DNA from 3 places in the Carnobacterium pleistocenium FTR1 genome. Region 1 is predicted to be linked to each of the others. Evidence: predicted binding sites of a transcription regulator. Region 1 holds the regulator's gene; each other region holds the start of a gene.
What was found. The regulator NrdR, encoded in region 1, represses ribonucleotide reductase genes. The targets are predictions, from matches to a motif close to ACACNATATATNGTGT.
Positions count from the first base shown of each region.

Region 2: BP17_RS11725 (vitamin B12-dependent ribonucleotide reductase) is a predicted target of NrdR. The motif match lies at 6,391-6,406, and genes of this name have one in related genera.
Region 3: nrdH (glutaredoxin-like protein NrdH) is a predicted target of NrdR. The motif match lies at 6,086-6,101, and genes of this name have one in related genera.

Region 1 is NZ_JQLQ01000002.1:1,896,293-1,907,262, reverse strand. Features, by position in the region: gene BP17_RS13840 (DNA translocase FtsK) at 1-934, shown strand, start outside; gene murC (UDP-N-acetylmuramate--L-alanine ligase) at 1,334-2,662, shown strand; gene polA (DNA polymerase I) at 2,856-5,516, shown strand; gene mutM (DNA-formamidopyrimidine glycosylase) at 5,587-6,426, shown strand; gene coaE (dephospho-CoA kinase) at 6,442-7,041, shown strand; gene nrdR (transcriptional regulator NrdR) at 7,221-7,691, shown strand; gene BP17_RS09335 (replication initiation and membrane attachment family protein) at 7,713-9,161, shown strand; gene dnaI (primosomal protein DnaI) at 9,164-10,093, shown strand; gene thrS (threonine--tRNA ligase) at 10,473-10,970, shown strand, end outside.
Region 2 is NZ_JQLQ01000002.1:2,388,757-2,399,726, forward strand. Features, by position in the region: gene BP17_RS11690 (organic hydroperoxide resistance protein) at 1-304, shown strand, start outside; gene BP17_RS11695 (NUDIX domain-containing protein) at 370-819, opposite strand; gene BP17_RS11700 (folate family ECF transporter S component) at 951-1,466, opposite strand; THF riboswitch at 1,507-1,609, opposite strand; gene BP17_RS11705 (methionine ABC transporter ATP-binding protein) at 2,425-3,498, shown strand; gene BP17_RS11710 (methionine ABC transporter permease) at 3,512-4,192, shown strand; gene BP17_RS11715 (MetQ/NlpA family ABC transporter substrate-binding protein) at 4,214-5,038, shown strand; gene BP17_RS11720 (amidohydrolase) at 5,088-6,281, shown strand; gene BP17_RS11725 (vitamin B12-dependent ribonucleotide reductase) at 6,495-9,044, shown strand; gene mgsA (methylglyoxal synthase) at 9,094-9,522, opposite strand; gene BP17_RS11735 (type 1 glutamine amidotransferase domain-containing protein) at 9,703-10,221, shown strand; gene BP17_RS11740 (cation-translocating P-type ATPase) at 10,752-10,970, shown strand, end outside.
Region 3 is NZ_JQLQ01000002.1:1,237,245-1,248,214, forward strand. Features, by position in the region: gene BP17_RS06005 (methionine gamma-lyase family protein) at 1-911, shown strand, start outside; gene BP17_RS06010 (MerR family transcriptional regulator) at 1,019-1,384, shown strand; gene glnA (type I glutamate--ammonia ligase) at 1,466-2,800, shown strand; gene BP17_RS06020 (MerR family transcriptional regulator) at 3,303-3,695, shown strand; gene glnA (type I glutamate--ammonia ligase) at 3,744-5,084, shown strand; gene BP17_RS06030 (PH domain-containing protein) at 5,140-5,517, opposite strand; tRNA gene BP17_RS06035 (tRNA-Arg) at 5,677-5,750, shown strand; gene nrdH (glutaredoxin-like protein NrdH) at 6,197-6,427, shown strand; gene BP17_RS06045 (ribonucleotide reductase stimulatory protein) at 6,424-6,789, shown strand; gene nrdE (class 1b ribonucleoside-diphosphate reductase subunit alpha) at 6,782-8,959, shown strand; gene nrdF (class 1b ribonucleoside-diphosphate reductase subunit beta) at 8,975-9,937, shown strand; gene BP17_RS06060 (DUF975 family protein) at 10,180-10,970, shown strand, end outside.

The DNA.
Region 1 (10,970 bases):
TAAAAGTGTTTTTATTAATTCGATTTTAGTGAGTTTATTGTACAAAGCTACGCCAAGTGAAGTGAGATTAATTTTAATTGATCCAAAAGCAGTTGAGTTGGCTCCTTATAATGAAATTCCTCATCTACTTTCTCCGGTTATTTCTGAACCTAAAGCAGCAAGCGAAGCTTTAAAATGGGCAGTAAATGAAATGGAAGAACGTTACCAAAAACTAGCTGCAGCAGGTGTTCGAAATATTGAACGATTTAATGAAAAAGCGGAAGAACATAAAGAATTTGGTTTGAAAATACCTTACATTGTCATCATCATTGATGAGTTAGCAGATTTAATGATGGTAGCCAGTAATGATGTACAAGATTCGATAGCAAGAATCACTCAAAAAGCACGAGCAGCTGGAATACATTTGATTGTTGCTACACAGAGACCAAGTGTAGATGTCATTACGGGTACAATAAAGAATAATATTCCAACTAGAGTAGCCTTTATGGTGTCTAGCCAAATTGACTCACGTACTATTTTAGATACAGGTGGTGCTGAAAAACTTCTTGGTAGAGGGGATATGCTCTTTCAAGAAAATGGTTCTGGACGTCCAATACGGGTACAAGGAACTTATGTTGAAAAAGAAATAGAACGAATCGTAAAACATGTAAAAGATCAGCGACCTGCTAGGTATCTTTTTGAGCCGGAATCTCTAATGGCAAAATTAGAATCTGTAGAGGGTAAAGATGATCTGTTTGATGATGTTCTGCCGTATATTGTTTCTGAAGGGCAAGTATCTGCTTCAGCACTTCAACGCAAATTTAAAATAGGGTTTAATCGAGCAGCTAATTTAATTGAATCACTCGAAAATGAGAATTTTATATCAGGACATAAAGGATCAAAACCGCGAGAAGTCTTTTTAACAAAGGCTGATTATGAAGAAAAATTCCTATAACAACTTTAAAAAGGAGAGGAAATTGATTTCTCTCCTTTTTTTCATTTTTAAATACAAGTGTACTCAATTTCATTTACAAAAATTATGTTAAAGATGTATGTCAATTGTTTAATTGAATCCGTTCCCAATATTTCATTCTGCTAAGAGTAAGTGTAATTAGAGGTTTTAAGTGTGCTATTAAATTATTTCGTGGTATACTAAGTTCGTTGTAATTTTGTCTTTTTTAATTAATTACAGACGATTCAGCTTATCTAGCAATTGATAAGATACAATAAAGATTTACTTTGCTGCATGATGATGTAAATCTAAAGAACGAACTGGGACATAAAATATAAAAATATCTTTCAAATACAAGTAGTTGAAAAAAGTTATATTTACGAATATGGAGGAAATAAAGTAATGAATAAAGAAACAATTTATCATTTCGTTGGTATCAAAGGTTCAGGTATGAGTGCTCTTGCTTTAATTTTGCATGATAAAGGATTTAAAGTTCAAGGTTCCGATATAGAAAAATACTTTTTCACTCAAAAAAATATTGAAGAAGCTGGCATTCCAATTTTAAATTTTAGCAAAGAAAATATTCATCCAGGATTAACCGTAATTGCTGGAAATGCTTTTCCAGATGATCATGAAGAGATTATTGCAGCAAAAGAAATAGGTTTATCTGTTATCCGTTACCATGATTTTCTTGGACAGTTTATTGGTCATTATAACAGTATTGCGGTTACTGGTTCACACGGAAAAACAAGCACTACGGGTTTGTTGGCTCATGTCTTAAGTACACTTAAAAATACAAGTTATTTGATTGGAGATGGTACAGGTCATGGTGTACCTGATGCAGACTTCTTTATACTAGAAGCTTGTGAATACCGTCGTCATTTTTTAGCCTATCGACCAGATTATGCTATTATGACAAATATTGATTTTGATCATCCTGACTACTATAGCAGTATTGATGATGTCTTTGATGCTTTCCAATCAATGGCTAGTCAAGTGAAGAAAGCCATTGTTGCTTGTGGTGATGATGAACAACTTCAAAAACTTCAAGCTAATGTACCCATTTTATATTATGGATTTGGAGATCATAATGATTTTCAGGCAAAAAATATGACTCGCTCAACAACTGGCTCTACTTTTGATGTTTACGTAAGAGATGAATTTTACGGGCATTTTGATATTCCAATATTTGGTAAACATAATATATTAAATGCGTTAAGTGTAATAGCTATTTGTCAATATGAAAATATTGATAAAGAAGGCATAATAGAAAATTTAAAAACTTTTAAAGGTGTTAAACGTAGATTTACTGAAAAACAGATGTTAGATATGGTAATCATTGATGATTATGCCCATCATCCATCTGAAATTCGGGCAACAATTGATGCAGCTCGTCAAAAATATCCAGATAAAGAAATTATCGCTATTTTTCAACCACATACATTTACTCGGACAGTAGCATTACTGAGTGAATTTGCAGAATCGTTGAATTTAGCTGACTCTATTTATTTGTGTGATATTTTTGGATCGGTAAGAGAAGATCAAGGAAATATCACAATTCAAGATATGGCTGATAAAATCAATAATGGAGCAGTTATATTAAGTGAAGAAAATATGTCCCCATTATTAGAACACCATGATGCAGTAGCTATTTTTATGGGTGCTGGAGATGTTCAAAAATTTGAATTAGCTTATGAAACATTGCTAAGCCATTCATCATTAACAAAATAACTAAAAAGAAACAGGTAATTATTGTTGTATACAATAATTACCTGTTTCTTTTTAGTAAAAGGTGATAGGTAAGTTCGCTATCTAGTTATTTTTTTGTTAAAATAGTAACGATAAGTATGTTCAATTAAAGGTTTTTTTAAAAGACAAACTAAAATAAATAGCAATAAAAGTAGTAACAAAAAGGAGATTTCATATGAATGAGAAAAAAAAATTAATACTGATCGATGGGAATAGTGTAGCATACAGAGCCTTTTTTGCTTTGCATACACAATTAGAAAGAATGAAAAATAAAAATGGACTACACACTAATGCTTTATATGGATTTCACAACATGATCGATAATGTTTTAACAAAAGAAAAACCGACTCATATATTGGTTGCTTTTGATGCTGGAAATACGACATTCCGTCATAGTTTCTTTGACGATTATAAAGCTGGACGTTCAAAAACGCCAGGAGAATTTTCAGAACAAATGCCCTATCTAAGAGATTTATTGGATGGATTTGGGATCAAGCATTATGAATTAGAAAATTTTGAAGCAGATGATATTATTGGAACCTTAGCTGCACAAGCTGATCCAACTATTTATGATGTAGTAGTTGTTTCTGGAGACCGAGATTTGACACAATTAGCAAAAGAAAATGTACGCGTTGATATTACGGTAAAAGGCGTTAGCGAATTGAAAGAATATACAATTGAATCCATTCAAGAGGAGATGGGCATCAGCCCATTACAAATTATTGATATGAAAGGCTTAGCTGGTGATGCTTCAGATAATATACCCGGAGTAACAAAAATTGGCGAAAAAACAGCTTTGAAATTATTAAAAGAATACGGTTCGGTCGAAGGAATTTATGAAAATATTGATTCATTAAAGAAAAGTAAGATGAAGGAAAATCTTATAAATGAACAGGAAATAGCTTTGCTAAGCAAAAAACTAGCAACTATTGATACAGACTCTCCACTAGAAATTAAAATTGATGATTTAATCTTTTCTGGATCAAATATGGAAAAACTCATAGGTTTTTATAAAGAAATGGATTTTAATTCTCATCTAAGTAAATTAGATACTTCTGAATATGATGCTGAACAAAACAGCCAAAAAGAGGAAATTTCATATGAACTAGTGACTGATGTTACACCAGACATGTTTAGTGATGATATGGCTCTTTACGTTGAAATGATGGGAGACAACTACCACACTTCTCCAATTTTTTGTGTAGGATGGGGCAATGATAAACAAATATATATTGCAGACCCTGAAGTAGTTTTTGCATCTGAATATTTTAAAAAATGGGCGAGTAAAGAAGAGGCTAAAAAACAAGTTTTTGATGCTAAACGAACTTATGTAGCTTTAAAAAGACAAAATATTGATATCACCTCCATTAATTTTGATATTTTATTAGCTTCTTATTTGTTGAATACAAAGGATAATAGCAAAGACCTATCTGAAGTTGCTACAGAACATAATTACTATGAAGTCTCCTCTGATGAAAGTGTCTATGGAAAAGGTGCCAAAATTACTATACCAGAAGAAAAAGTCCTAACGTATGACCATATTGCCAGAAAAATAAAAGCAATCCGTGTCTTAAGCAAACAATTGGGAGATAACTTAGAAGAAAATGAACAGACTAAGTTATTTAATGAAATGGAATTGCCTTTGTCATTTGTTCTAGCTGAAATGGAACTGACTGGCATAAAGGTGAATGATAAACGTTTAATGGAAATGAGAGAAGAATTTGCTGTTCGACTAAATGATATTGAACAACGAGTCTATGAATTGGCTGGTGAAAAGTTTAATCTAAATTCACCAAAACAATTAGGTGTGATTTTATTTGAAAAAATGGGGTATCCGGTCATAAAGAAAACAAAGACTGGCTATTCAACTGCAGTTGATGTTTTAGAGCAATTAAGAGAGCAAGCACCTATCGTAGAGCATATTTTAGATTATCGCCAAATCGCGAAAATTCAGTCTACTTATATAGAAGGATTACTCAAAGTAATTGATAAAAAAACAGGTAAGATTCATACTCGCTATATGCAGACAGTCGCACAAACTGGACGTTTAAGCTCGGTTGACCCTAACTTGCAAAATATACCGATTCGATTAGAAGAAGGCAGAAAAATTAGGCAAGCTTTCGTTCCTAGTCATGAGGGTTGGAAAATCTTTGCATCCGATTATTCTCAAATTGAATTGCGTGTATTGGGACATGTTTCAGGTGATACCTTACTAAAAGAGGCCTTTATTGAAGGTCAAGATATCCACTCAAGTACGGCTATGCGTGTTTTTGGCATTGCTTCTCCAGAAGATGTTTCGCCTGAGATGCGACGCAGAGCTAAAGCCGTTAACTTTGGAATTGTCTATGGCATAAGCGATTATGGCTTGTCACAAAACTTAGGGATCAGTCGAAAAGAAGCACAACAATTTATTGATACGTATTTTGAAAAGTATCCAGGCGTAAAAACGTATATGGAAGATATTGTGAGAGAGGCAAAAGATAAAGGTTTTGTTGAAACACTTTTCCAACGCCGTCGCTATTTACCAGAAATCAATTCTCGAAATTACAATTTGCGTTCATTTGCTGAAAGAATTGCTATTAATACACCTATTCAAGGTAGTGCAGCAGACATTTTAAAAATTGCTATGATCAAAATGGATAAAAAATTAAAAGAATTAAAGATGAAAGCAACCATGTTGTTGCAGGTTCATGATGAACTTATCTTTGAAGTTCCTGAAGATGAGATAGAACAACTAGAAGCATTAGTTATCGAAGTTATGGAAGGGGCAGTAGAATTAGCTGTTCCATTAAAAGTTGATAGCAATAGTGGGAAAAGTTGGTACGAAGCTAAATAATAAAGAAAGTGTTTTTGCTATTTTCGTTGATAGCAAGGACACTTTCCTTATGTAGAAAGGAAGTAGAATTTTGCCAGAGTTACCAGAAGTTGAAACAGTTAGAAAAGGGTTAGAAAAACTTGTGTTAGGAGCAAGTATAACGTCCGTTGATGTATACTGGGATCGGATTATTTCCGGTTCTATCGAAAGCAATGAATTTAAGCAACTTTTAGCAGGTGAGGAAATTATTGGATTTGATCGCCGTGGCAAATATATCATCTTTCATTTCAAGCAGTGGACAATGGTTTCACATCTGCGGATGGAAGGTAAATATGAAGTGGAAGAATCATCAAAGCCACTTAAAAAGCATACACACGTGGTTTTTCACTTAGCGGATGGGAGAGATTTACGATATTTGGATGTACGCAAATTTGGACGAATGACCCTAGTACCCTTAGGGAAAGAATGCAGTATGACGGGCATAAAGTTACTTGGCCCAGAGCCCACTGAAAAAGATTTTGATGAAACAACTTTTTATAATGCTCTGCAAACTAAAAAAAGAGCCATTAAACCACTTTTACTGGACCAAAAAATTGTAGCTGGTTTAGGGAATATTTATGTAGATGAGGTACTTTTTTTAGCCAAAATACATCCACTGAGAATCGCAAATAACTTGAATAAAAGTGAAGTTTCTCAATTACACAAATCAATCATCAAGGTACTTGGTGACGCAGTCAAAGCGGGCGGAACAACTATTCGGACTTATCAAAATGCGTTAGGAGAAGCAGGAACATTTCAAATGAAATTAGCTGTTTATGGAAAAAAAGGTATTCCATGTATTCGTTGCGGTACACCAATAGAAAAAATAAAAGTTGCGCAAAGAGGCACTCATTTTTGTTCTAATTGTCAAAAACTAACAGCTGATCAGTAATAAAGGAGGGTTAGGATGACTGTAATTCTAGGGTTAACAGGGGGAATCTCTACAGGTAAATCGACTGTAAGCAAAATATTTAAGGAACAAGGCTACCCAGTAGTGGATGCAGATGTTGGAGCAAGAGAAGTAGTAAAACCAGGAACAGCTGGATTAAATAAAATAAGAAAAGAATTTGGGAATAAAATTATTCAAGCAGATGGGACATTAGATCGTGCTGCATTAGGTGAAATCGTTTTTAAGGATAAGAAAAAAAGAGAGTTGCTGAACGAAATTTTGTCTCAGTATATACATCAATGGCTCATATCTAAAATGAATGATTACTTAAAGCAAAGTCCAGCAATCATTGTTATGGATATTCCACTTTTATTTGAAGTGGAATATGAAAAATATGTAGATCAAGTTATGGTGGTAGCCACATCAGAAGAGATTCAGCTAAATCGATTAATGAAGAGAGACAATCTTGGGAAAAAAGAAGCAATTCAAAGAATCGATTCCCAGCTGCCTATCTCAAAAAAAGTCATTCTTGGAGATATTATTATTGATAATAACGGAACGATCGAGAATACGAAAAAACAAGTTTTAGACTGGATAACTAAAACAAAAACCAATTAGAGCATAAAGAATAAGGCGAAAAGAACAATCATTTATGGGTTGTTTTTTTTTGCTACAATCGAAGCATTCCCTGATTTTCAAACGGTTTAATCTCTGGTTGTTGTATGGTATAATGGAGTAAATATTTTCGTGCGCGATTCATGTAGATACGAAGAACACTTAAGATAGGGATGATAAATATGCAATGTCCACGCTGTCAAAATAATAATTCTAAAGTTGTAGATAGTCGTCCAGCAGATGATGGACGCGCTATTCGTAGAAGAAGAGAATGTGAAGCTTGCAAGTTCCGTTTTACTACATTTGAACGAGTCGAAAAGACACCCCTTTTGGTCATTAAAAAAAATGGTACTCGAGAAGAATTTAACCGCGAGAAAATTTTAAGAGGTCTGATACGTTCTTGTGAGAAACGACCAGTAGCTATGGAGCAAGTTGAAAAAATAGTAGATGAAGTAGAAAATCAAATCAGAGGCCTAGGTGAAAATGAAATTTCCTCTGCTATTATCGGGGAATACATCATGGAAAAATTGGCTGATATTGATGAAATAGCCTATATCCGTTTTGCTAGCGTATACCGTCAGTTTAAAGATATGAGTGTCTTTTTAAAAGAGTTACAAGAATTTGAAAGAAAAAAAGCTGAAAAAAATAATTGAGATAGAAAGGTATGAGTCATTTTGGGGTATCCATGGAAAAACTTAAGTCCTAAAGATGGTTTTTTAGTAAAACAACAAGCTTTACTTTCGGATATCGATCAAAAAATCCTTACTTTTTTGTATCAACCTTTAATAGGAACCGCAGCATATAGTCTTTATATGACACTATGGACTGAGATTGAAGAAGAGGCGTACTGGAGTGGAGGGATTTTACATTCCGAGCTGTTGGCATTACTAAATATCGGTATTCCTGAGTTGTATCAAGCCCGGATCAAGCTGGAAGCAATTGGATTGCTCAAAACTTATCTTCAAACAGCCCCAACTAAACTACTAATATACGAATTGCAAGCTCCTCAAATGAGTGATGTTTTTTTTAAAGATGATTTATTAAGTCTTTTATTACTAGAAAAAGTTGGAGAACGAAAATTTAAAAAATTAAGAAATCGATTTGTTGTAGAAAGTATAGACAAGAAGAAATTTCAGGAAGTCACGAAGTCCTTTTTAGATGTCTTTCAATTTGATGCTGAATTATTAAAAAGAGAAAAAGAACTATTGAAAGAACCTGTTTCATATATAGGGAAAACGAGTTCTTCAAATCCAAAAATCGATTCAAAAACATTTGATTTGAATTTTTTCTATGCAGGATTGAATCAACAATATATCAATCGCTCTTCTATTACCAAAGAAATTGAAGAGGCAATATTGGTATTGCACACATTATATGGATTAGATGAATTAGCGTTACAGCAATTTGTGCTTAATGCTTCAGATATTGAGACGGGCCAAATTGATGAGAAAAAAATGAAAAAGCTAGCATATGATGATTACCATAATAAAAACCAACAAAATATTTCTTTGAAAGATGTTGTAGAAAAAGACATACAAGTTGATTCTAATCAACAAAAAATGCGTGAAAATGAATTAACGCAAAAAGGATTAACAAAAGAGGATATTGCGGTTATTGAAGTCAGTGAGCAAATAAGTCCAGTTGATTTTATGAACTCTATTAAAGATCAAAAAAACGGTTTTGTTACAAAATATGAAGAATGGACTTTAGAAGAGATTGTAAAAAAAGCTAACATACCGACTTCTGTTATTAATATTCTGATTCATTATATTTTAGTTGTAAGGAATAATCCAACTCTTGACCAAAAGTTAGCATACAAAATTGCTAATGATTGGGCGCAAGAAAAAGTAGTCGCACCTGAGGAAGCAATTCAAAAGGTGAAAAAAATGTATTTAGATAATTCTGAAAAAAGACAACAACAAGAGAATCGTAGTAAAACATATACTCAAAATAGAAGCAAAGGCAATTATAGTAAGCAACCGACGATTAGAAAAGAAACACTTCCGGATTGGGCTAAAGCAGAAAATAGCCAACCAGAAGAAACGCCAATGAGTGAAGAAGAAAAGCAATCGTTTATGGAACGTTTGAAACGAATTCAAAATTTTGGCAAAGAAGGTGACTAACAATGGAGGATATTGGAGAAAGTCTGACACGAATGATCAAGGAACGAAATTTGAATCATAAGTACGAAGAATTGATTCAAGAAGTGCTAGATGATTTAGATGTAAAGCAATTTATTGCAGAGAATCGTCAAAAACTTAATGATGAAGCAATTATCAAAAGTTATGCTAAGTTATATGAATATGTTCAAGAGAAAAAGAAATTCAATTTAAAAAAAGGAATGATGGCTCCAGGCTACCATCCTAAATTAGTTTTGAACTATCATTATATTGATGTAACTTACGTGCCTTCTGCGGAATTGATTGCTAAACAAAAAGAATTAGAAATTAAAAATCGGATTTATTCGATGGATATGCCTAAAGATGTTCGTAATGCAAAGTTAGCTGATTTTGAAATGACTGATGAACGAAGACTAGCTGTTTCTGAAGTATATAATTTCATTCATGATTATTTGACTAATCCAAAAGCATTTCATAAAGGATTGTATTTACAAGGATCATTTGGTGTTGGCAAAACCTATTTGTTAGGGGCGTTAGCACACGAACTAGCAGAAAAGGGCTTTTCTACTACCTTGATGCACTTTCCCTCTTTTGCAGTAGAAATGAAACAGTCTATTGGTAAGAATAACACAGGAGAGAAGTTAGAGTTCGTTAAGAAAGCGCCAATCTTAATGCTTGACGATATTGGTGCTGATTCAATGTCTAGTTGGATTCGTGATGATGTATTAGGAGTGATTTTGCAGTACCGGATGCAAGAACAATTGCCAACTTTCTTCTCTTCTAATTTTGACATGAAGCAACTTGAAGAAGAACATCTAAGAGTGACTCAAAGAGGCGAAGATGAACCGTTAAAAGCTAAAAGAATTATGGAGCGAGTGCGCTATTTAGCTAAAGAGGTTAACATGACTGGTTCTAATCGACGCCATCTTCAATAAAAAACAAAATAATATACATTCTCCCCTTGAAATTAGAATTAAAAAGTGCTTTAATAATAAGTATAAAAGAAATCATTGAGAAAGACACCTAAACTCGGTTGCGATTTTTTAGAGAAGAAAACATTTGCTGAGAGTTTTCTAATTTCGTTCTTGTTTTGACCCCTTTCGAGTGCCGCTGTGAACCTTTTTCATATTAGCAGTTGGTCGTTTAGCTAGCGTTAACAGCTTAGAGTGAGTTTAGTGTGTTTGCTAAATTCTGAATCTGGGTGGAACCACGTAATGAACGTCCCGTTTATAGTATTTAATATACTATAGATGGGATTTTTTTTTTTTGCTGAATAAGGATTGTATTTTAAATTAGATTATGGAGGAATGTATTGTGTCAGAAATTAAGATTACTTTTCCAGATGGAGTAGTAAAAGCTTTTCCTGCTGGTTCGTCTACAAAAGATATTGCTGAAAGCATCAGCAAAGGATTAGCTAAAAAAGCATTAGCTGGTAAATTTAACGGGGAATTAGTCGATTTAGTACGCCCGCTAGAGGTAGATGGAAAAATTGAAATCGTTACACCGGAGCATGAAGATGCCTTACAGATCATTCGTCATTCATCAGCTCATTTAATGGCAAATGCCTTACGTCGTTTATACCCAGATATAAAATTTGGTGTAGGTCCTGGAATTTCAACTGGATTCTACTATGACACAGATACTGAAACACCGATTACTGAAGAGGATATTCCAAAAATTGAAGCTGAGATGATGTCAATTGTAAAAGAGAACAATCCAATTGTCCGCAAAGAAGTTTCTAGAGAAGAAGCTTTAGAAATTTTTAAAGATGATCCTTATAAAGTCGAATTGATTACTGACCTTCCAAAATCA
Region 2 (10,970 bases), 490 kb from region 1:
TAACCCAGAACAATTATTCGCATTAGGCTACAGTGCTTGTTTTAATTCAGCTTTAGAACATATGATGAAAGAAGATAAAGTCTCTGGTAAAAGCCAAGTTACGGCTACTGTTGAATTGCATTCAGACCCAACTGATGGCGGCTTTAAGCTTGCAGTAAAATTAGATGTTGGGATTGATGGTCAAGATGATGCTACTACCCAAGATTTAGCAAAAAGAGCTCATGCTTATTGTCCTTACTCTAAAGCTACTAGCGGTAATATTGATGTTTCAGTTAACGCTGTTGCTTATGAAGCAGACAAATAAACCGATTATTCAAAAAGAAGGCGCGGACAACTGTCCTCGCCTTCTTCTTTTTACTATTCAATAGATTAATTTGTCTTCAAAAAATTATTTTCATATTGTTTTACAGCCCATTTATGGCTACCTCTTTTTAATTTAATTAACGCTTCAGGAATAGATGCCCATTCTAATTGATTGAAATCTTCTAAAGGCTCGCAGACTGATTTCCATAACTTAACTGTATAAAAATAGGCAGGATTATGGTAATAGTGTTGCCGGTATTTTGAGTAATAATAATCTTCTGCCTCCCCAATAAATGATTCTATTTCTATTTCAAAACCTAATTCTTCTATGGATTCCCTTTTTGCCGTTTCTTTATGTGTTTCATTTTCTTCTATTTCTCCACCTGGCAGCAAATAAGAGCCGTTTGGAGGCGAAACGAGGAGTATTTTTTTTATTTTTGGGTCGAAAATTACCAAGTGCACACCAGTACGGGTAAGGTAAGCTTGATCCCTTATTTTTAAGCCAAATGTTTCCATTACTCTTTCGCACCTCCTATCCTCTCATCATACTATCATCTTTGCTTTTATTATATTATATCTACGAAAAAAAGACAGCTTAAATTTAAGCTGTCTTAGATTGGATGTTGCATTGTTTATTTAATTAAAGTTTACTCAATTCCAATTGCTTTTCGCAATGTTTTATTCTGAACAACAAAATACAGCATGGCTATGTTGAGGGGTGCTAAGATCATATTTTGTAGCAAACGAGTTGGGAAAATGACAACTATTGCCTTATCTAAAAGCATCGTTAACCATACCGTATTCAACCCTAGGTTTACAAAAACGGCGACTAAAAGAATCGCTAAGACAATTCTTTTTAATGATTTAGGTTTCTTGTAGAGAACAAGACCATAAATCATTCCGCCGATAAAAGCAGATAGGGTAAATCCTGGAAAAAACACTCCCCCACCAAATAATACTGTTCCTACGACATCTGTTATCGCTGAAGCCATTCCCGCTATCCAAGGACCATACAGCATCCCAATAATGGCTATTGGCAAAAAGCCAAAACCAACACGGACAATTGGCGTTTCAATTGAAATAAATTGGGTCAAAACGATTTCTAACGCCATTAGTAATCCAATTTTTGAAACACTTCTTGCATCATACTTATTTCCACTCATTTTGAAGATCTCCTTTGAAGAGCTCCACACATAATAATTATGCAGCGAATGCAGAAACAAAACCGCAAATTGTACAAACAATTTTTCGTCCGCGGGCAACATCCCATCCCAGCGACACTTAACGCTTTATTTCCTACTCTGATAGATTACCTAAATTTTTTATCATTTAGGCTCATTCACTATAGCACATTCTGTCTTTCTCTGATAGTAGCGAAATCGTTTTAATTAAAATAAATAGCCAATTTAAGTATTGACATTTATTTATTGATTCTGTATATTAAGAACAAGTTAAAAAATTATGAATAATACATGATGAAACACTATGAAAAGAAGAGTACGTTTAAATTTGTCTATAGAAGAGAACCTAGTAATTGCTGAAAATAGGGCAGTCAAATTGAACCGAAGATGGTCTTTGAGTGGAGTTAGCGAATCACTTGCGTAAAGTGTCAGCTTACTACGGGAGCACCCGTTACAGTGCCACAGTATGAACAGATAAAACACTCTGGTGTACTGGATAAGATAAGTATAGCAATATACTTATAAACTAAGGTGGTAACACGAAGCAGCTAACTGACTTTCGTCCTTACAAAGAAACAGATTCATTTGTTTCTTTGTAAGGACTTTTTATTTTTTACTAACCATATAGCTAAACGCAATGAAGAGAAAAGTATTTCCACAGAATGCACTAACAGAGAGCCTGAATACTGAGAACAGGTTTGCAGGAGTGAAAAGAAAATGGCCTCTGAGCAGGATACCGAGTGTTTTAGACATAAGGCTATCATGGGTGCACCCATTACAGTGCTAGAGTATCAGAATTGATTTTCTCGTACTTGATAAGGAATTGTTTGTAAAAACAATTCAAATGAAGGTGGTAACACGACGTTAAAGCGTTCGTCCTTTAATCTACAGCAGTAGGTTAATGGATGAGCGCTTTTTTCTATTTTAAGGAGGAATTCACATGATTACATTAAATAATGTAAGTGTCACATTTGCAGGGAAAGAAACAACTATAAAAGCTGTCGAGAAAGTTCAGTTAACCATTGAAAAAGGGGATGTTTTTGGAATCGTCGGTTACAGCGGAGCTGGAAAAAGTACTCTAGTCCGTACCATTAACCTTCTTCAAAGGCCTACAGCAGGAGCTGTCATTGTTTCTGGCCAAGATCTATTGAGCTTAAAGCCAAAACAATTACGAGCGGCTCGTAAAAAAATCGGCATGATTTTCCAACATTTCAACTTAATGGGCTCGCGTACGATTGCTGAAAATGTAGCCTATCCTTTAAGAAAATCCGGTTTATCAAAAACGGAAATCAAAATAAAGGTAGCCAATTTATTGAAGTTAGTCGGATTAACAGACAAAAGCGCTGCCTACCCTTCTCAATTATCCGGTGGACAAAAACAGCGTGTGGCTATTGCAAGATCTTTAGCCAATGACCCTGAAGTGTTGTTATGTGATGAAGCGACAAGTGCTTTAGATCCAAAAACGACCCTTTCCATTCTGGAACTACTTAAAGAATTAAATCAAAAATTGGCTTTGACTATCGTGATCATTACTCATGAAATGCAAGTCGTAAAAGAAATTTGCAACAAAGTAGCCGTAATGGAAAATGGTCATGTTGTCGAAGAAGGCGATCTCGTTTCTATTTTCACTAAACCTAAAGAACGAATCACAAAAGAATTCATCAATACTGCGACTCATGTTGAACAAGCACTAGAAAGCATTCTAAGCCATCCTACTTTACTTGATTTACAGACTAATGATGTACTAGCTACTATTTCTTACGTTGGTTCAAGTACGAGCGAACCATTAATTGCTACCCTTACGACTCGATTTGGCGTTACAACCAATATTTTATTTGGAAATGTGGAGATTTTGCAAGAAACGCCTGTCGGCAATCTTATTGTTGTTTTGAGTGGCGATCCTGGACGCAGAGAAAAAGCCATTGCTTATTTAACGTCAAAAAATGTAAAAGTAACCTTGATCCACCATCGTCAACAAGTTATCCCATTAAAAAAAGAACAAACTATTATTTAAGGAGTGAATGACTATGACTGAATTTTTTGCAACTTATTTTGAACATGTTATCCCATTGAAAGATGAAATTATTGAAAGTACTTTACAAACACTCTACATGGTTACTGTTACAGGCTTGATTGCAGGTATCCTCGGTTTATTTTTAGGCGTCATTCTTGTTGCAACCGATCGCGGAGGTATTTTAGCAAGTCCGCGACTTTATGGCTTGCTTGATCAAGTCGTTAATCTTTTTCGCTCTTTGCCCTTCATTATCATGCTGACTTTAGTTGCTCCCTTAACCCGATTAATTACCCATACAACTATCGGGACAACAGCTGCTATTGTTCCTCTGGTTATTGGGACCGTGCCTTTCTTTGCCAGACAAATACAAAACGCTCTGTTAGAAGTTGATCCTGGTGTTATAGAAGCTGCAGAATCTATGGGTTCTAGCCCATTGGAAATTATTTTTCGGGTTTATCTAAAAGAAGGACTAACAGCTATTATTCGGGTCTCTTCTGTAACTATCATTAATTTGATTGGGTTAACGGCCATTGTCGGAGCAATTGGTGGCGGTGGTCTAGGAAATCTAGCCATCTCCCGAGGGTACAATCGTTACCAGAATGATGTCACTTTAGTCGCAACGGTTATTATTTTGATCATTGTTTTTATTAGTCAATTGATTGGAAATGCTTTAGTTAAAAAAACGAGTCACTAGATGACATTGGAGGAAAAGAAGATGAAAAAATTTAAAAAAGGTCTTTTAGGGTTAACGTTAGCAGTAGGACTTCTTGTAACAACCGCTTGTGGAACGGATGCGGCTACAGATACTGAAAAAGCCGAACCGATTAAAATTGGGGTCGTTGGCGAAGTAAATGAAGTTTGGGAATTCGTGCAAGAAAAGCTAGCCGCGGATGGTGTTGAGATCGAACTGATTAAATTTACAGATTACGCCACTCCAAATGTTGCTCTTTCTGAAGGCGAATTAGATTTAAATTCTTTTCAAACGAAGATTTTTATGGATTCCTTTAACGAAGATCATGGTGCAAATTTAGTCGCTATCGCTGATACGGTTATTGCTCCGCTTGGTATTTATTCATCCAATATTCAAGATGTTTCTGAGATAAAAGAAAACGATGTGATTGCTATTCCAAACGACGTTTCGAATGAAGGAAGAGCCTTACTTCTACTTCAAACAGCAGGTCTAATTGAAGTAGATCCTTCAAAAAATCAAGTACCTGTAGTTGAAGATGTCACCTCTAATCCGTTAAATTTAACTTTTGAAACATTAGATTCTTCACAAACGGCTCGCGCTTTAGAAGATGTGGATGCATCCGTTATCAATAGCGGAATGGCTGTGGATGCTGGATTCATTCCAACTGAAGATGCTGTTTTCTTAGAACCAGTCACTGACTCATCGGATCCTTATTACAATGCGATTGTTTCAAGAGATGAAGATAAAGACAATGCCGTTTTCAAACAAATCATAGAAGCTTACCAAGCAGAAGACACGAAAGAAGTCATTGATGAAACATCAAAAGGCTCTTCTATCCCAGTATGGTAATTAGAAACAGCCAGCAAAAATCAACCTAACTTAGAGAGGACGATGGATTATGACAAAAGTACTCACTCGATCTACAGTACACGAAGAAGTTCAACAAGGAGCTCAAGAGGTTATTGCATTGCGTCGATACCTTCACCAACATCCTGAACCTAGCTTGAAAGAGTATGAAACAATCAAATACATTAAAAATGAGTTAACAAAACTAAACATTCCTTATGAAGCGGTTGGTGAAACAGGAGCTATCGGAACGATCACTGGTCAAAGAGGAGCTGGAAAAACGATTCTCTTGAGAGCCGATATTGATGCTCTCGAACTAGAAGATGCTAAAGATAAACCCTACAAATCACTTAACAAAGGGTTACACCATGCATGCGGTCATGATGGCCACACGGCTGCTTTATTAGGAGCTGCAAAAATTTTAAAGAAACATGAAGCGGATTTTTCTGGCACCATTAAATTAGCTTTTCAACAAGCTGAAGAAATTGGAGCTGGAGCAAGACAATTTGTTGCTGGTGGATTTGTTAACCATGTCGATCAAGTTTTTGGAATCCATGTTGATTCCTCTATTAAAACTGGAAAAATCGTTTCTACTGCAGGTCCTACAAATGCCTCTTGTGACATTTTCAAAATAAAAGTGACAGGTGAAAGTGGTCATGCAGCTAGACCTGATTTAGGAAAAGATGCCTTACTGACTGCTGCTGCCATTACTGTTGAATTGCAGAGCATTGTGGCTCGTGAAGTCAGCCCATTGGATAATGTCGTGGTTGCTGTCGGCGTATTGAACGCTGGGACCCGTTACAATATTATTGCCAATGAAGCCACTCTTGAAGGAACCGTTCGTACTTTCAGCCATACAACACGCCAATTTGTATTAGCAGCTGTAGAACGCGTGGCACGAGAGATTGCTAACGCTCATCGCACATCAATTGAATTTGAAAATTACGATGCCGCTGCTCCTCTTATCAATAACCCGCTGGCTGCAAGTCGTGCGGCTCGAGTAGGTGCGGGTATCGTGGGAGCAGAAAATATTATTCAAGACAATCCAAAAAGTTTAGGAGCAGATGATTTTGCCGACTTCTTAGCCGTTACACAAGGCGTTTATGCTCGTGTTGGAACGAAAGATCCTGCTAACCCGCAGACTTGGTATGGACATCATCATGAAAATTTTGATATTGATGAACGTGGATTAGCTATAGCAACCGAGTTACATGTCAAATATGCGCTAGATTTTTTAAATGAATAACCATACTAAAAAAGATTTGGTCAGTATTTCCTTGAAAAGATTGAAGCGAGTTGTTTTCGTTTCTTTTTTTTCGTTTTTTTCTAAAATGATGATTTTTAATCGTGCAAAAACACCATATGTAGTGTAGAATAAAATACCGATAGCTATATACAGGAAAACAAACATTATTAGTATCAGTTGGTTACATAACTAATTTATTAAGGAGTGGTATTTATGATTACAAACATCTCTGCAAAAGCAGAACTAACTATTGAAAAATTAAATGAAGATATCAAGGCTTTCCCTCAAGTTCATCCAATAACTGATGATATGAAATTAACCTATAAAGGGGTATCTCGCTTAGTAATGTTAGACCGCTATTCCTTTAAAGACCTTTCTAAATCGACTCTTTCTATCGGAGATCTAGTTGTTCTTACCGTTAAGCCAGATCCACAATACCCTACTAGAGGCACTGGATTTGTTACACAAATCAACCATTCTAACCATACGGCTTCAATTTTGATTGATGAAGAGTTCCGAGGATCAATTGAAGATCAAGATGAGCAAAAAACTGGGATCATTACTTGCAGTTTAGATGTGATTGAAAAACCACTTGAAATTTTTTATGAACAAATTGCTAAACGAAATGCAACCGGCTTAGCAGCTATAGAAACAACGCCTGAAAAAAGAAAAGCGGCTTACACTACTTTTTATGAAGAATTAAAAAACTTGAATTTTATTCCTGCAGGACGCGTTTTGTATGGAGCAGGTTCAAAAACCGATGTCACTTATTTCAATTGTTATGTTATGCCGTTTGTGCCAGACTCTCGTGAGGGCATTTCGGATCATCGAAAACAAGTTATGGAAATCATGAGTCGTGGTGGCGGTGTGGGAACGAATGGCTCTACTCTTCGTCCACGCCATACCTTAGCTCGCGGTGTCAATGGAAAATCATCAGGAGCTGTCTCTTGGTTAGATGATATTGCTAAGTTAACTCACTTAGTTGAACAAGGCGGTAGCCGTCGCGGAGCACAAATGATCATGTTAGCTGATTGGCATCCAGATATTCTTGAATTTATTATTTCAAAAATGCAGAACCCTCGTATTTTGCGTTATTTAATTGAAACCACCACCGACACACACATAAGAAAGCTAGCAAGTGAAAAATTAAAGTTCACACCTTTTACACAACGCGAAATCGCTATGTATCAAAGTATTCTAAATTATAAAAACGTACCCGGTTATGGTGGATTTGACGCGACAATGATGAAAGAAACTGCTGAGAAATTAAAAACAGGTGGCATCTATAGTGTTCATAATCCGGAATTCTTATCTGGAGCAAACATTTCGATTTGTTTAACGACTGACTTTATGGAAGCTGTTGAAAAAGATACCGATTATGCACTTCGTTTTCCTGCCGTAGAGACATACAGTAAAGAAGATATGGAAGAATATAACACTCGTTGGCCAGAAGTTGGCGATGTTCGTGAATGGGAAGCTTCAGGGCATGATGTTCATACTTACCGGACTATCAAGGCTCGGGAGTTATGGAAACTGATCACTACTTGTGCCACTTACGCTGCTGAACCAGGTATTTTCTTTATTGATAATGCAAACGAGATGACAAATGCTACTGCCTATGGCCAAAAAGTTGTCGCTACCAATCCTTGTGGCGAGCAGCCTCTTGCTCCTTATTCAGTATGTAATCTAGCAGCTGTGAATTTAGCTGAAATGGCCGATAAAGAATCTGGCACAGTTGATTTTGCTAAATTAAAACAAACCGTTAAAATCGGTGTACGGATGCAAGATAATGTAATTGATGCTACTCCTTACTTCTTAGCAGATAACGAAAAACAAGCATTAGGAGAACGCCGCGTTGGTTTAGGCATCATGGGGCTCGCTGACTTACTAATCTACTGTGGCGAAGAATATGGTTCTCAAGAAGGCAATCAATTAGTCGATGAAATTTTTAAAACCATCGCTGTTTCAGCTTATGAGGCTTCTATTGAGTTAGCAAAAGAACGAGGCAGTTTCCCATTCTTAATTGGGAAAACTGATGCAGAAACAACTAATCTGAGAGAAAAGTTCATTCAATCCGGTTATATGAAAAAAATGCCAAAACACATCCAAGAAGGCGTTATAAAATATGGCATACGCAATTCACATTTATTAACTGTTGCTCCCACTGGTTCAACAGGTACAATGGTCGGTGTTTCAACCGGGCTTGAACCTTACTATTCTTTTAGTTATTTTAGAAGTGGACGTTTAGGCAAATTTATCGAGGTAAAAGCTGATATTGTTCAAGAATACCTAGATCAACATCCAGAAGCAGATCCTGAACAATTGCCAAAACAATTCGTGTCAGCTATGAGTCTAAAACCTGAGGCACACGTTGATGTACAATGTACGATCCAACGCTGGGTCGACAGCTCTATTTCTAAAACGGTCAATGCTCCTAAAGGTTATTCAGTTGAACAAGTTCAAAAAATTTATGAACGTCTTTATAACGGTGGAGCAAAAGGTGGTACAGTTTATGTAGACGGAAGTCGTGACTCACAAGTACTGACTTTAAAAGCTGAAGATACGGTTTGGGATGAAGAAATGAGTGGAGAATCAAATTTCTCAGAACAAAGTATGATTCAAGTGGCTGCCGTTAGTGAAGAAAAAAACTACGGAAATGAAGTTGGAGATACTTGTCCAATCTGTCGTCAAGGAACAGTGGAAGATTTAGGCGGTTGCAATACTTGTATCAATTGTAACGCCCAATTAAAATGTGGTTTATAAAAAAAGGAGCTTGGACAATTTAATTTGTCCAATGCTCCTTTTTCTTTTTTTATTCGAATTCTTCTAATCCTTTTAATTGAGATTCTTGTTGTGTTTTGCGCCATTCAATAAAGCCACTTCCTAGACCTCTCAGTAAAACTTCACTCGTTCCAAGATTGGTTGCTAAAGGGATTTCATAAACATCACATAATCTTAGCAAGGCCGAAATATCTGGTTCATGTGGTTGGGGTGTTAAAGGATCTCTCAAAAATATAACTAAATCTATTTTATTATCAGATACATAAGCTCCGATTTGTTGATCTCCTCCAAGTGGACCAGATTTAAAACGATGGACATTTAAACCAGTTGCATCAATAATGCGTTGTCCGGTTGTCCCTGTAGCAAATATTTGATGCTCTTTAATAATTTCTCGATAAGCTGTGGTCAATCTTACCATTTCATCTTTTTTCTTATCATGTGCAATAAAAGCAATATTCATATCCGGTTTCAACTCCTTTCAAAAAGCTGTTTAGCTAATAGTAACATGTACTTGATAAAAAGATAAGTTTATATAACCGGTTTCATTAGTAATAGAAAATCCCTTTTACTTGAAGTGCTTTTTTGTCTGCGTTAAAATAAGCATTGTTAAACTTAAACTATTAGGAAAGAGGGATTGTACATGGGAAAGAAAATTGCAACAGTCGTTACCAATTTATTTGAAGATGTCGAATTCACATCGCCAAAGGAAGCTTTAATAAATGCAGGACACCAAGTGATTACAATTGAGAAAAAAGCAGGCAATACAGTTACAGGAAAAAAAGGGGAAGCTACCATTACCATTGATAAAGGGATTGATGACGTTTCACCAGAAGATTTTGATGCATTATTGATTCCAGGAGGTTTTTCACCTGATCAATTAAGATCTGATGATCGATTTTTAGCTTTTACTAAAGCTTTTTCTGATGCAAAAAAACCTATTTTTTCAATTTGCCACGGACCTCAACTTCTTATTAACGCTGAAGTAGTCAAAGGCAAAAAAATGACTGCTGTCAAACAAGTTGGCGTTGATCTAAAAAATGCAGGTGCTTTATTCGAAGATAGCGAAGTTGTAGAAGACGAGAGCGGCATCATTTCTAGTCGTACACCTGAAGACCTTCCCGCTTTCAACAAAGCAATCATAAAGGCTTTAGCTGGTTGATCCTAAACAAGATTTTTTTAATTGAATTCAATTAAAATTTTCACTTTCCTATCATAGTCTATTAAATATCCTATGATAAAATAAAGAAGTTGTTAAATAGTACTGAATTTATTTTCACTCTCTTTTCTCCCCCTATTGAAAAGAGTCTTACCCCCTTAGCTATCTCTTAATTGAGATAGCTTTTTTATCTTTTATCATTACCTTAAGGGATATATATAAATTTCATCTCATTTTCTTCATAACATATCGTTATAGTTTACTTATACCAATAACAACCAACTTTTTTATATTGCCTTTTCTCCTCCAAAGTAAATGGCAATGACTCCTCTACCACCCTTTTTATATGGGTGGTTTTTTTACCTAAAATAATATTGCTCTACTAATATTTTAATATTACTTACTTTTTTTCAAGCTCCTAACTTGACAAAAGCAAAAAAACATTGGTATACTTACAGAAACAAACAAGTGGTTACTTGCCTAACTTGCTTGTTTCATCCATTATGTTAAAAATACTTATTAGGAGGAATGTTATGGATTTTAGAACAAAAAAATTAGATTCCATTATATCACAGTTCAACAGTACCGCAGAAACAGGGTTATCCCCGAAGGAAGTAGGAGAACACAAAAAACAATTTGGTGCCAACCAATTTGATGAAGAGGAAAGTGTTTCTTTATTTTCAAAGATTCTTGATCAATTAAAAGATGTCACCGTTATTATCTTGATCCTTGCCGGAATTATCTCCACGTAT
Region 3 (10,970 bases), 660 kb from region 1:
GAACCCCTTATGACACATTGCTTGAAATCGTTGGTGTTACAGGAAATGGTATTGGATCCTTTAAAGAATACCAAATGGGTTTTGATCAAGTTGATTTATTGTCGGATGGAACAGTTGATTTTGAAACGGTAAAGAAAAAAATGACTTCAAAAACAAAAATGGTCGCTATTCAACGCTCTAGAGGGTATGCAAGCAGACCTTCGTTCACCGTAAGCCAAATCGAAGAGATGATTCGGTTTGTTAAAGGGATCGATCCGGAAGTTATTGTATTTGTCGATAATTGCTATGGCGAATTTGTTGAAGAAAAAGAACCCGTTGAAGTTGGCGCGGATTTGATGGCTGGATCATTGATCAAAAATCCAGGTGGTGGATTGGCTAAGACCGGCGGGTACATTGTTGGAAAAAAAGAGCTGATTGAAGCTTGTGGGTATCGTTTGACTACACCTGGTATAGGAAGAGAAGCGGGGGCTTCTTTATACAGCTTGCAAGAAATGTATCAGGGCTTTTTTATGGCTCCTCATACAGTTGGAGAAGCCGTGAAAGGGGCCGTTTATACGGCTGCGCTTTTAGATGCTTGTGGCATTGAGAGTACGCCTAAGTGGAATGAAAAGCGAACCGATCTCATTCAAATGATCTCATTGAATGATAAAGAAAAGATGGTCTCATTTGCACAGACTATTCAAAAATATTCTCCAATCAACGCGCATGTCTCTCCTATTGGAGCATATATGCCGGGATATGAAGATGATGTCATTATGGCAGCAGGAACATTTATTCAAGGTTCTAGTATGGAACTAACCGCAGATGGACCGATCCGCGCACCTTATACGCTTTATGTTCAAGGTGGTTTAACCTATGAACATGTCAAATTAGCTGTCAGCTCAGCTGTGGAAGAATTATTTTTCCAGTAGTAAAAAACTTTCAGAAGTCGGTGCAAAAATAGTAGCTTAGATATAAAAATTTTTGACATTTTAAAAAGACATTGTTACTGTAGTACTATGCTAGATAGGAGGATCTCATGAACGAGAAAGAGCTACGGCGTTCCATGTCTGTATTTCCAATTGGGACTGTGATGACATTGGCAGATTTATCTGCGCGTCAAATCCGCTATTACGAAGAACAAGGTTTAATTTGTCCTGAACGTAATGAAGGAAACCGAAGAATGTATTCTTTAAATGATATAGATGTGCTTCTTGAAATAAAAGATTATTTAGCAGATGGAATCAATATGGCCGGTATTAAGCGTATCTATGAGTTGAAAGAAAAAAATGTGGAGCATGAAGAGAAATCTACGTTAACGGATGAAGATGTTCGTCGAATCTTACAAGATGAATTTTTAAGTCTACGAGGTATAGATCGAAAAGGGACTTCACGTTTCTTTTAACAGGTTTTTATAATAAGAAGTTCAAAGTTGAGCTAATAAGGTAGACAAATTTTTTTAATAAAAGGAGAAAATACACACAAAATGACTAATTTTACAAGAGAAGAAATCGAGACTAGTGTAAAAGAACAACATGTTCGTTACTTGAGATTGATGTTTACGGATATAGATGGAACGATAAAAAATGTTGAAGTTCCAATCAGTCAACTAGAAAAAGTTATGGAAAATAAAATGATGTTTGACGGATCATCTATTGATGGATTCGTAAGAATTGAAGAAAGCGACATGATTTTACGCCCCGATTTATCAACTTGGTTAATATTTCCTTGGGAAGAAGTAAATGGAAAAGTCGCTCGTTTGATTTGTGATATTTATAATCCGGATGGGACACCTTTTGCTGGAGACCCTAGAAATAATTTGAAACTGGTTCTAAAAGAAATGGAAGAGCAAGGGTATACAGAATTCAACTTAGGACCCGAACCGGAATTTTTCTTATTTAAATTAGATGAAAATGGCAAACCAACAACTGAAGTAAATGACAATGGCGGCTATTTTGATTTTGCACCAACAGACTTAGGTGAAAATTGTCGTCGTGATATTGTGTTGCAACTTGAAGAGTTAGGCTTTGAAATTGAAGCCAGCCATCACGAAACGGCACCTGGCCAACATGAAATTGATTGGAAATACGCCGGTGCGGTTGAAGCATGCGATAATATCCAAACATTCAAATTGATTGTTAAAACAGTTGCCCGTAAACATGGTCTACATGCAACCTTTATGCCTAAACCAGTCTATGGAGTAGGTGGCTCTGGGATGCACTTTAACATGTCATTATTTAACAAAGAGGGAAATGTCTTTTACGATGAAGAAAATGAACTTGGCTTAAGCAAGACAGCCTATCATTTCTTAGCGGGTATATTGGATCATGCTTTAGGGTACACAGCGGTTTGCAACCCAACTGTAAACTCATATAAACGATTGATCCCAGGATATGAAGCTCCAGTTTATATAGCGTGGAGTGCCCGTAACCGTTCTCCTTTAGTACGCATACCAAGTTCAAGAGGTGTTTCTACTCGAATTGAATTGCGCAGTGTCGATCCTAGTGCAAATCCTTATTTAGCAGTAGCAGTATTGTTAAAATCAGGATTAGATGGAGTGAACAAAGAAAGTGTAGCTCCTCAACCAATCGATCGAAATATTTACCGTATGTCTTCAGAAGAAAGATATAAAAGAGGAATCAACGATCTTCCTGCTACGCTGCACAATGCCGTTAAATATCTGCAAGAAGATCAAGTCGTACAGGAAGCATTGGGAAATCATATTTATAAAAGTTTTGTAAGTGCCAAGCATATCGAATGGGCGGCTTACCGTGAACAAGTTTCTGAGTGGGAAAAAGAAAAATATTTAACATTGTATTAAAAATTAGTATTTAAAATTGATTAAAAGAGGCTCTAGGTCAAATAGTATGGATATTTCAAAATATAATTTTTTCTGGAATGTACGGGTTTGCTTGTGGAGCCATGGAAGCGCCTAAAGCCTGAAAGGAAGTCTTCAGACTTTCAAGCTTCAAACACAGCCTGATCACTGAAGCGCTAAGGATGTGTAATTCACATTGAACTCAATGCCTGGCTACAAGCAACCCTTATTCCTCCAAAAATTTTTGGATGTGTAGTTTAATTAATTTCTTCATCTACACTAAAAATTATACAACCAAAGAACCAGTGAAAAAAATCACTGGTTCTTTTTTTTGATTTAAAAAATTGGTATAGTTCAATTATGATTTTAAAATCGGAACAAAAATAGTATATAAAAACAAATCATTCGTTTTTATATGTTAGGTTTCCTTACATCTGAGTAGTTTTCTGTTGACATCTAAAAAAAAGACTGATATTCTATAAAAGTAATCGAAGGGAGGACTTGAATGAGCGAGAAAGAACTTAGACGGTCGAGATCAGTTTTTCCGATTGGTACAGTTATGAAATTAACCGATTTATCTGCTCGACAGATTCGTTATTATGAGGAGCAAGATTTGATTGTTCCAATGCGGAACGAAGGAAACCGGCGAATGTATTCTTTAAATAATATTGATGTTCTTCTCGAAATTAAAGATTATTTATCTGATGGAATTAATATGGCTGGTATAAAACAAATTTACAAGTTACAAGAAACCAAAGAAAAGAATCGTGAGCAAGAAATAATTAAAGTATTGACTGACGATGATGTGCGTAAAATACTGCATGATGAATTTTTAGCGGTAAGTGGTTTAGGCGCAAAGAAACCACTCTCATTTTTTGATCAAAATCGAATAGGATAAAAATAGATAGCAGAATTACGACTATGACTATAAGGGGAGAAAAAATATATGGCTAAGTTTACGAGAGAAGAAATAGAAGATGCATCAAAAAAAGGGAATATCCGATTCTTAAGATTAATGTTTACTGATATTTTAGGGGTCATTAAAAATGTCGAGGTACCTATTAGTCAATTGAAAAAAGTACTGGATAATCAATTGATGTTTGATGGATCTTCCATTGAAGGATTTGTCAGAATCGAAGAAAGTGATATGTATTTAAGACCTGATTTGGATACATGGTTGATTTTTCCATGGGAAACGTCTAAAGAATCCGGTAAAATCGCTCGCTTGATCTGTGATGTTTACAATCCAGATGGAACTCCTTTTGCTGGCGACCCTCGTTCTAACTTAAAGCGTACATTAAAAGAAATGACGGAATTAGGTTTTACTGATTTTAACTTAGGACCTGAACCTGAATTTTTCCTTTTCAAACTTGATGAAAAAAATGAACCCACATTAGAACTGAATGATGATGGCGGCTATTTTGATTTGGCTCCAACAGATTTAGGTGAAAATTGTCGTCGTGATATCGTATTACAATTAGAAGATCTTGGTTTTGAGATTGAAGCTAGTCACCATGAGGTTGCACCTGGACAACATGAGATCGATTGGAAGTACGCTAGTGCAATAGAAGCGTGTGACAATATTCAAACCTTTAAATTGATCGTGAAGACAGTCGCTCGTAAATATGGCTTACATGCTACTTTCATGCCTAAACCTTTATATGGCGTAAACGGATCTGGTATGCACTTTAACTTGTCCTTGTTTACTAAAGAAGGAAATGCGTTTTACGATAAAGATGGAGATATGGAATTAAGCGATACAGCTCGTCAATTTTTAGCAGGGATTTTAAATCACGCTAAAGCTTTCACAGCAATTGTGAATCCTACCGTGAATTCATATAAACGACTTGTACCTGGCTATGAAGCACCCGTATACATCGCTTGGAGCGGTCGTAACCGTTCGCCATTGATTCGAGTACCACAATCAAGAGGAATGTCTACACGCGTAGAATTGCGTAGCGTTGATCCTAGCGCAAATCCATACTTAGCTATGGCCGTTCTATTGAAAGCAGGATTAGACGGTATTAAGAATGAAATGAAAGCACCGGAACCTATCAATCGGAATATCTATGTGATGAGTGAAAAAGATCGTAATGAAAATGGTATCTATGATTTGCCAGGCACACTGAAAGAAGCATTAGGCTACCTAGAAAATGACAGTACAATCAAAGATGGCTTAGGAGAACACATCTACGAAAATTTTGTCAATGCTAAGAATATTGAATGGGCTGCTTTCCGTGAACAAGTTACTGAGTGGGAAAGAAAACAATACTTGAAACTATATTAATGCAAAAAAGAAATCCGACTACATTTTTGTAGTCGGATTTCTTTTTTTACTTTTATTAAAGGACTGCTAATGCCAGAGCTTGTTGAATGGCAGAAATGTGTTTATCATTCGTAAACTGTAATGTGATAGCTGGTTCATTAGCACTAGAAATAAAAATTTTCAATTCAGCATCTAAATCAAAATGACCAGTCGTTTCCACTAAAAATCGGCTGATTGACTTATAAGGCACCGAATGATAAGTTGTTTTTTTACCGGTGATTCCTTGTTTATCAATAACAATTAACCGTTTATCTGTGAAAATAATTAAATCACGGACCAACTTGAAAGCTAGGTCAATCACTTCAGTCTCTAAAATAACGTCCGATAATTTTTTTCGAGCTTCATTTTCGCTAATGTTTCCTGCATTTCCTAAAAGACCACTAATTAATCCCATAGCAAAGCCTCCTTAACTATTCTGCTGCTTATTGTAAACCGATATTTTTCTTATTACAATCGATAAAAATAACACTTTTTGTTTTAAAAAAAATTTGTTCCTAAAAAGTGTTGACTTTTTATTCATTATTGCCTATAATTAATTTTGTTGCTAGAACATGTCTCAGTAGCTCAGCTGGATAGAGCATCCGCCTTCTAAGCGGACGGTCGAGAGTTCGAATCTCCCCTGAGGCATCAATTAAAAAGTTGAAAAAGCCGAATAACTAGCTTTTTCAACTTTTTTTATGGATTATTGAAAATAAATTGTTTTTTTAATTTAAACAAAGTAAAATAAATCATTACTTTAATAGTTGAAAAATAATTTAAAGATTTATTCAAAAAAATGTAAAAATATTCTTTTATCGTTATATAAACAACTAGTTTAGAGTTTGAAATTTTTTTTAATGTGAAAAGTACACATAATTAATTTTCGATACAAATATCAGTAGGATTCTTTGCGTTTTATTGTTCACAAGCTATTATTCTTACACACTACATATAGAAAGAAATAGATATGTCAAGAGAAAAAGCCACTATATCTAGTGGTTTTTTTATTTGCCAGTTGAAGAGAATTGATGTAGAATATAAAAATAGAAATAAAGAAAAATACATTAAAAAGTAGCTCAAAAGGAGAATGTCTTATGAAAAAAAACATCATTGTTTATTCTAAACCAAACTGTATGCAATGCAATTTCACAAAAAAATATTTAGAGGATAAAGGGATTCCTTATGAAGTTAAGGATATTTTTGAATCAGAAGAAGCTTTAAATGAAGTGAAAGAACTTGGATTTAGCTCTGTTCCAGTTATTACTATTGAAGGACATGAAGCATTCAATGGATTCCGTCCGGATCTCCTTGATCAACTAGCATGAAAGTAGTTTATATCAGCCTAACCGGTCAAACACGAAAGTTTATCAAAAAACTAAGTATGGATTCATTGGAATTAACTCCAACGAATCCATATATTGCTTTAGGGGAACCCTTTATCATCGTTACGCCTACCTATGACAAACAAGCAACTGATTTATTGAATGACTTTATTGAAACGGCTGATAATAAAAAGTATTTTAAAGGGGTAGCCGGTGGTGGGAATTTGAATTTCGGTAAACTTTTTGCCTTTACAGCAAAAGATTTAGCGTACGATTACAAAGTTCCGTTATTGCATACTTTTGAATTTCAAGGTAATGACGAAGATGTTGCAAAATTAAAGAAAGCGGTGAAAGATATTGGATAAACCTAAATTAGCACCAAAAGTAAAAGAGGTCACGTATTTCAAGTTGAATAATGAATTAAATAGACCTGTGGATGGAAAAATCCCTTTAAATAAAGACCGTGAAGCTGTGCGGGCTTATTTTTTAGAACATGTTAATCCGAATACCGTTTTTTTCTATACACTTGAAGAAAAATTAAATTATATGATCAAAGAAGAGTACCTAGAAGAAGAATTTTTACTGAAATATGATAAAGCCTTTATTCGTTCATTATTCGATGATATTTATAATCGGAAATTTAGATTTCGTTCATTTATGTCGGCCTTTAAATTTTACACCCAATATGCTTTGAAAACGGATGATGGAGAACGTTTCTTAGAACGCTACGAAGACCGAATCGTTTTTAATGCACTATATTTAGCAGATGGAGATGCGGAACTAGCTAGTAGAATTGCGGATGAGATCGTTAATCAACGTTACCAACCTGCTACACCGACGTTTTTGAATGCGGGTCGCAAAAGACGAGGAGAATTAGTTTCTTGTTTCTTGATCCAAGCAACAGATGACATGAACAGTATTGGTCGCGTCGTGAATAGTGCTTTACAACTGTCTCGTATCGGTGGTGGAGTAGGAGTGAATTTATCGAATTTACGAGCTGCTGGTGATCCAATCAAAAAAATCGAAAATGCATCAAGCGGAGTCGTTCCAGTAATGAAATTACTAGAAGACAGCTTTAGTTATTCAAATCAGCTTGGTCAACGTAATGGAGCAGGTGCGGTTTATTTGAATGTTTTTCATCCGGATATCGTTTCATTCCTATCGACGAAAAAAGAAAATGCAGATGAAAAAATCCGTGTCAAAACACTTTCACTTGGTTTAGTGGTACCAGATAAGTTTTATGAATTAGCCGCTCACGATGAACAGATGTATTTATTTAGTCCTTATGACGTAGAACGTATCTATGGAGAGCCATTTGCTTATATAGATATCACTAAAGAGTACGATAATATGGTGAACAATGAAGAGATACGTAAATCAAAAATTAGTGCTCGCGAGTTAGAAAATGAAATTTCTAAATTGCAACAAGAATCTGGTTATCCTTATATTATCAATATTGATACCGCCAACCGCGAAAATCCGGTATACGGTACGATCACAATGAGTAATTTATGTAGCGAAATTTTACAAATTCAAGAACCTTCATCAATCAATAATGATCAAACCTATGAGCATTTAGGAACCGATATCAGTTGCAACCTGGGTTCAACAAATATCGTGAATTTATTGAATTCATCTGATTTTGGACAATCGATTGATACAATGGTAAGAGCATTAACGATGGTTACAGATCAATCAAGCATTGATGCAGTCCCATCAATTAAGAATGGAAATGACAAATTCCATACGATTGGTTTAGGCGCAATGGGTTTGCATACTTTCCTCGCATTGAACCAAATTCATTATGGTTCACCAGAATCGGTTGAATTTACAGATGTTTATTTTAAACTATTGAATTATTACACATTGGTCTCTAGCAACAAGGTGGCTCGTGAAAGAAAAACAACTTTTTACAATTTTGAAAAATCCACTTACGCTGACGGAACTTACTTTGATCGATACATCAATGAGACTTCTGCCTTAAACAGTGAAAGGGTTCAACAGTTATTTGAAGGAATTCATATCCCGACTCAAGAGGATTGGAAAGCTTTGAAACAAGCCGTTAGTAAAGATGGACTGTATCATCAAAATCGTTTAGCTGTAGCGCCTACGGGTTCAATCAGTTACGTCAATGAAACATCTTCTAGTTTACACCCCATCACACGTTTGATTGAAGAGCGCCAAGAGAAGAAGACTGGTAAGACTTATTATCCCGCACCTTTCTTATCAAATGAGACTTTGCCTTATTATACTTCTGCTTACGATCTGGATATGCGAAAAGTTATTGATGTTTATGCAGCAGCTCAAAAACATATCGATCAAGGTATGAGCTTAACGCTCTTTTTACGTTCTGAAATTCCTGAGGGGCTTTATGAATGGAAAAATGGGCGTACTACGAAACAAACAACACGTGATTTAAATATTTTGCGCCATTATGCTTGGAAAAAAGGCGTTAAATCGATTTATTATGTTCGCACATTTACTGAAAATTCAGAAGAAATTGGTTCAAATGACTGTGAAAGCTGCACCATTTAAAAGGAGAGAATTCGAATGACGACGAACTATACAGCCATCAATTGGAACAATATCGAAGACATGATCGATAAGCTGACTTGGGAAAAATTAGTTGAACAATTTTGGACAGATACGCGTATCCCAGTATCAAATGATTTAGACGATTGGGCACGTCTTCCAAAAGTTGAAAAAGATATGGTAGGAAAGGTTTTTGGAGGCTTAACTTTATTAGATACCCTTCAATCACAAGATGGAGTTCCAGCTTTAAAACCTTCTATTCTTACACAACACGAAGAAGCTGTGTACAACAATATCCAATTTATGGAATCGATGCATGCAAAAAGCTACAGTGCTATTTTTAGTACCTTAAATAGCAAAGTTGAAATTGATGAAATTTTTCAATGGACGAATACAAATGAATTGTTGCAAATGAAAGCATCAACGATCAATGAAATTTACCACAATGGAACAGAGCTACAGCGTAAAATAGCCAGCGTAATGTTGGAATCTTTCTTATTCTACTCAGGTTTTTTTGCTCCGCTGCATTATTTAGGCAATAATAAACTGCCAAATGTAGCAGAAATCATTAAATTGATTTTAAGGGATGAATCTGTTCATGGGACCTATATTGGGTATAAATTTCAAATTGCGTACAATCAATTGCCTATTGACGAACAAGAAGAAACTAAGAATTGGGCATATGATTTACTTTTTAAATTGTATCAAAATGAAGTGAAATATGCAGAGTATTTGTATGATGAAATTGGTTGGACTGAACGCGTCAAAGTCTTTCTTCGTTACAATGCAAATAAAGCCCTACAAAATCTAGGATTTGATCCTTTATTTCCAGATACAGCTGATGATGTGGATCCTGTAGTGATGAATGGAATCTCTACAGGTACTTCTAATCACGACTTTTTCTCACAAGTAGGAAATGGGTATCTGCTTGGTATGGTTGAGTCGATGGAAAACGATGATTACGAAAAATGGACCGTTTAAATAGTCAAACAAAGAAAAGGAGAGGCTAGTTGGATATTTTTCCAATCTAAGCGCTTCTTTTTTTATGAATTTCAGCTATTTCTGATGCATGACTACAGCCAACAGGAATTAATTTGACTAGTTAATGATCTTTTTAGTAGAGTTTAAAAAAAGAATGTTATTGAAAAAATAACAATTGTTTAGCTATACTGTTTCGGTTATGATTAAGCAAGAATCCAGTTGGATGAAAAGGAGGAAATACAATGAAGAGACGCGAAATAAAACGCACCGCAAAAAAAATGTTAAAAGGGAATTGGAAAGTTGCTATTTTAAATTTAATTATTATTTCCATTTTAACAGGGGCAATTAGTCAAATTATATTAACGGTGTTAGGAACAGGGAATTCTTTTACACTAATCGAATCAGCTATTCAAGGGACTCTAAGCGAGCAACAAATTGCAACTGAGTCATCAATTGCAGCTAATTTAATTACTACGCTTGTCAGCATCTTTGTAGGTTTCATTTCGGGGTTGTTGTATGCTGGATATGCTTGGAATATTTTAGATATGATTGACGGCGCCAAGCTATCGATAGAAGGGATGTTTCAAACCTTTAGCAGAGCCCGTATTTTTAAAACAGCAGGATTGGTTATTGTAACAGCTATTTTAGTTACACTATGGTCTCTGTTATTGGTCATACCTGGAATTATCAAAACTTATAGTTATAGCCAAGCGTTAAATTTAATGAAGGATGATCCTTCAATCAGTATCATGGAGGCACTAAACCAAAGTCGTAAATTAATGAAAGGGGAAAAATGGAACTATTTTCTATTGCAACTTTCATTTATCTGGTGGTATATTGCACCTATTGTGCTTTTTGCTCTCCTTCTATCAGCAAGTGTTCGAACTATTGTTGCCAGTTTGGAAGCGGGATCTAACGAAGGTTTTGCGATTATTATAGGCTTTGCTTTATTGTTCTTAGTAGTTATGTTATTTGTATTTTTAATTTCTTTTTATGTAGAACCCTATCGCACAACAGCTCAGCAACTATTTTA